Regions from separate parts of the Marinomonas profundi genome, predicted to be linked through region 2. Evidence: predicted binding sites of a transcription regulator. Region 2 holds the regulator's gene; the other holds the start of a gene.
What was found. The regulator FNR, encoded in region 2, switches genes on or off when oxygen is low (the NO sensors DNR and NnrR bind a similar motif). The targets are predictions, from matches to a motif close to TTGATNTANATCAA.
Positions count from the first base shown of each region.

Region 1: a site for FNR is predicted at 1,194-1,207, ahead of J8N69_RS13800 (cytochrome ubiquinol oxidase subunit I). Genes of this name have one in related genera too.

Region 1 is NZ_CP073013.1:2,966,752-2,969,237, forward strand. Features, by position in the region: gene hisA (phosphoribosylformimino-5-aminoimidazole carboxamide ribotide isomerase) at 1-524, opposite strand, end outside; gene arfB (alternative ribosome rescue aminoacyl-tRNA hydrolase ArfB) at 713-1,129, shown strand; gene J8N69_RS13800 (cytochrome ubiquinol oxidase subunit I) at 1,357-2,486, shown strand, end outside.
Region 2 is NZ_CP073013.1:3,425,073-3,427,558, reverse strand. Features, by position in the region: gene J8N69_RS15995 (YfaZ family outer membrane protein) at 1-343, shown strand, start outside; gene J8N69_RS15990 (adenine phosphoribosyltransferase) at 417-959, opposite strand; gene fnr (fumarate/nitrate reduction transcriptional regulator Fnr) at 984-1,745, opposite strand; gene hemN (oxygen-independent coproporphyrinogen III oxidase) at 1,767-2,486, opposite strand, start outside.

The DNA of each region.
Region 1 (2,486 bases), 460 kb from region 2:
GCGTGAATAAGAAATTCGTCGCAGTGGTTGGCCAGTTCGATTAAATTTTCTTGATTGACTTGTGTCGAGGTAATGGTTTGCCAGCGATCTGTGGCAATGTACCAGCCGTCTTTTGTACGGCGACAACTCAAATCCAGTACCAATCGATCGGTGCCTGTTTCACGCTTGATCTTATCTAAGCGATCCCATGAAAACTCGCCGTTTTCAAACAAATAAGAGGTGACAATAACATGAGACGCCCCAGCGGCTAGATAGCTTGCTGCATTGCTGTCTTTAACGCCGCCGCCAAATTGTAAACCATTAGGATAAGCGCGAAGGGCGCTTAACGCCTCTTCTTGGTTGCCTTTACCTAACGCAATAACGTGTCCGCCAGTGAGGCCATGTTCACGATACATATTGGCATAATGTTCGGCGTTGTGTTCACTGATAAAATTCTCTGTGGCGCCTTTGTCATTGAGGCTTCCACCTACAATTTGCTTAACCTTGCCTTGGTGCAGATCGATACAAGGACGGAACTGGGTCACAAAAAACTCCTACTATTAGTTTGAATAAAAAAGCATTTGAATAAAAAAGCATTTGAATAAAAAAGCGTTCGAATAAAAAAGCGATTGTAACTGAAAACCTGCCTATAAACGATGTGCCAAAGCATATACTTACTAAGCCTGTTATAATCCCTGTCCATTTAAATAGAGAGACATATAACGCAATTATTATGCTGCAAATTACCCTCGCCGTAGCGATCCCAGACCACGAAATTGAATTAACCGCCATTCGAGCGCAAGGCGCAGGCGGACAGAATGTCAATAAGGTCTCTTCTGCTATTCACCTTAGGTTCAATGTCGCCAGTTCTTCTTTGCCGGAATTTTACAAAGAACGTTTGCTGGCGTTAAGTGACTCTCGCCTGACCAAAGACGGCGATATTGTGATTAAAGCACAGCAGCATCGCACTCAAGAACTGAATCGAGAAGACGCGCTGGCGCGTTTAAAAGCGCTCATACTCGAAGCAGTTCGTGTGCAAAAAGCCCGACGACCCACCAAGCCATCACGTTCCTCGCAGAGAAAGCGCGTCGATCAAAAAAAGCAAAAAGGCCAAATTAAAAGTTTAAGACGCGGTAATTGGGACTCGTAAAAAGACAACGGCTCTTACTTATACTTTTTCTTTCTTTCATTTTTTGCCCTTCACTCTCTTTATCTTGATCTAACGCAATGTTTTAAATCGGAACTGCACTCATAATCCTGACTTATAGTAAGCCCCAAAAGGTTTGGGACTTCGGTGGGCGTTAGATAATAAGAACACGGCAATAAGACGTGTCTGCAATCGCCTTTTTTTCAATCAAATGAATGGGTTGAAGTCATATGATTAACGAAGCTGTAGTGGATTTATCGCGCTTTCAGTTTGCTTTCACGATTATGTATCATTATTTATTTGTCCCTTTAACACTGGGGTTGGCTTTTTTACTGGCGATCATGGAGTCCGTCTATGTGATTACAGGTAAGCAAGTTTACAAAGATATGGTGAAATTCTGGGGCAAATTGTTTGGGATTAACTTTGCCTTAGGGGTGACGACCGGTTTGACGATGGAGTTCCAGTTCGGGACGAACTGGTCTTACTATTCTCACTATGTGGGGGATATTTTCGGGGCACCTTTGGCCATTGAAGGTTTGATGGCTTTCTTCCTTGAATCGACCTTGGTGGGTTTGTTCTTCTTTGGTTGGGATCGCCTGAGTAAAGTGAAGCATTTAATGGTGACTTGGGGCGTGGCGCTAGGCTCTAACCTCTCTGCGCTGTGGATCTTGATTGCCAACGGTTGGATGCAAAACCCAGTAGGGTCTGAGTTCAATTATGAAACCATGCGCATGGAGCTGGTGGATTTTGGCGCGTTGATTTTGAACCCAGTAGCACAAGTGAAATTTGTCCACACCGTGTCTGCAGGTTATGTCACGGGGGCGATTTTCGTTCTGGTTATTTCTAGTTACTACCTGCTTAAAGGTCGTGACCTTGCTTTTGCGCGTCGTTCTTTTGCTATCGCTTCAGCGTTTGGCTTGGCGTCTATTTTAAGTGTGATTGTCTTAGGTGATGAGTCTGGTTATGAATTAGGCGAAGTGCAAAAAGTGAAATTGGCGGCGGTTGAAGCAGAGTGGGAAACTCAGGAAGCGCCTGCAGATTTCACCTTGATTGGCTTTCCGAACCAAGCACTTGAAGAGACGGAGTTCGCGCTGAAAATCCCTGGACTGATGGGCATTATCGCGACACGCTCGTTAGACGAGGAAGTGATGGGGATCAAAGACCTGAAAGAGCATAACCGTCAGCGCATTATCAACGGTATCTATGCGAATCAGCTACTTGCACAACTTCGTGATGGATCGACAGACCCTTTAGTGAAAGAAAACTTTGAGAAAGTCAAAGGCGATCTTGGCTATGGTTTGCTGGTCACAGCCTTCAATGAGGACATCAATAAAGTGACCTCAGAGGAAATTGACATGGC
Region 2 (2,486 bases):
ACCGCTGCAAGTTGGCCTTGGGATTCGTTTGTACGCTATCGATGCCGATTTAGACAATGATAATGACGACTTATCTGTTGCTCTTGCTTTAGGTGGTTGGTACCGATACACCCTACAACAAGCCAATCGCCTTAGTATTTATGGTTCTGCATACTATTCCCCGGAAGTATTGGCGATATCAAACTTAGACCACATGTATACCTATGATATTCGTCTTGAGTACATGACAATGCGCAATGCGCGTGCGTTTGTTCGTTATGGTAGAACAGTGACAGTTTATGACGACAATAGCCGTAAAGAAATTGATAAAGGTCTTTCTGTCGGTGCGACGGTCGATTTTTAAAGCAAGACTATCGTTTTGATCAACAAAAAAGGTGGCTCAGGCCACCTTTTTTAGTTTTCTTCACTGATACTAATCAATCACCGTCATAGGCGCAAAGACTAAAGACAGGCACGTCGCTATCCCTTAGTTTTTGGCTACCACCAAGATCAGGAAGGTCAATAATGGCGGCCACTTCTTTGATGTTTGCTCCTTGCTTAGTCAACAGTTTTATGGCGGCAAAGAGAGTGCCACCCGTTGCAATCAAATCATCAAATAATAGCACTTCGTCGCCTTGCTTAACGGCGCCTTCTTGAATTTCTAGTTCTGCTTCGCCGTACTCTAAAGCGTATTTTTGTGAAATGGTTTTACCAGGAAGTTTGCCTTTTTTACGCACCAAGATAAGAGGCTTTTGCAGCTCATAGGCCAGCACCGCTGCAATTAAAAAACCACGCGCATCGATGCAGGCGATGTGTGTAATATCACTAGCAATATAGCGATGCACATACGCATCAACTACCATTCTCATACCTTTAGGATCACTGAAAATAGGCGTAATGTCTCGAAAGCTAATGCCTTGTTTTGGCCAGTCTTCTATCGTTTGAATCAGTGACTTAACGTAAAAATCGTCGTACAGCATGTTGGTATCGCCTTAATTTATCAATCAAATAGGCGTGATTTTACCACAATCATTCGCAACCCCAACGAGTTTTTGTATTTCAGGGAAATCGATTATTTCAATTTCCTTACCATCTACGTGGATCAGTTCATTTTTTTGAAAACGAGTAATCACTCGGCTTACCGTTTCAACCGCTAGGCCTAGGTAGTTGCCCATTTCACCGCGTGACATTGAAAGCCGAAAAGCACTGGCTGAGTAGCCTCGTCTTTTAAAGCGATTAGAGAGGTTAAGTAAAAAAGACGCCACTTTCTCATCGGCGTTCTTTTTCCCCAGCAACACCATCATTTGCTGATCATCGGATATTTTCCGGCTCATCACTTTAAACAGCTGATGTCGCATAGAAGGAATTTGGGCTGATAATTCTTCTAATCGGCTAAAAGGGATTTCACATACTGTGGTTGTTTCTAGCGCTTTTGCTGATACCGGGTAGGCATTAGAGTCAATACCGCTGAGCCCCACCAATTCACTTGGGCAATAGAAACCGGTTATTTGCTCTTCTCCGTACGAGGTAATATTAAACGTTTTTAACGTGCCAGAACGAACCGCAAAGACAGAATCAAATACGTCTCCTTGGCGGAATAAAAACTCGCCTTTTTTCAGCGGTTTTTTTCGCTCAATAATTTGATCTAACTTATTGATGTCTTCATCCGCTAAGGCAATGGGAAGACAGAGGGCGCTCAAGCTACAACTTTGACATTGCGAGGTGAGTGTACTGTTAAATCGTGAGTGTGCGTGTGTCATTGACATGTAAATCTCCCTGATCTTGATCTATATAACTTTTGAATATTCTATGGCGCCATTTAGATACTTATCGAAAACCATACAAACACAACGAATGAGTAATCTACCACGCTCTGTCACTTTAATACTGACCTGCAGTCCATCATTATGAATTTCTAGTATACCATCTTCGATCATCGGCATTAGATTGTCTACTTCCTGTGAGAAATAATCAAAGAATCGAATCCCGTATGAGTGCTCGATAATGGCAGTATTTAGCTCAAACTGAGAGATAAGTGTCATAATCACTTGATGGCGAATCTTATCATCAATGTTGCTAATATACCCCTTTGCAATGGCAAGTTGGCCTTTTTCAATACAGCGTCTGAACAAAGGTAAATCCGTGTGATTTTGGATATAAACCCCGTTTAAATTACTGATTGCCGACACGCCAAAAGCAACTAAGTCGGTATCCGCATGTGTGGTGTAGCCTTGGAAATTGCGTTGTAATTGACCATTTTTTTGGGCTTGAAACAGGCTGTCATTGGGTTTGGCAAAATGATCCATGCCAATGTATTGATAGCCTGCATTGACTAAATATTCAATGCTCATTTTCAGCAAATCAAGCTTCAAACTAGAGGTTGGCAAACTTGTCTCAAGGATGCGTTTTTGGGCTCGAAAACGTTCTGGCAGATGTGCGTAATTAAACAGTGAAATGCGCTCAGGTGATAATTCAACCACCTTCTCTAAGGTACTTCGAAAACCGCC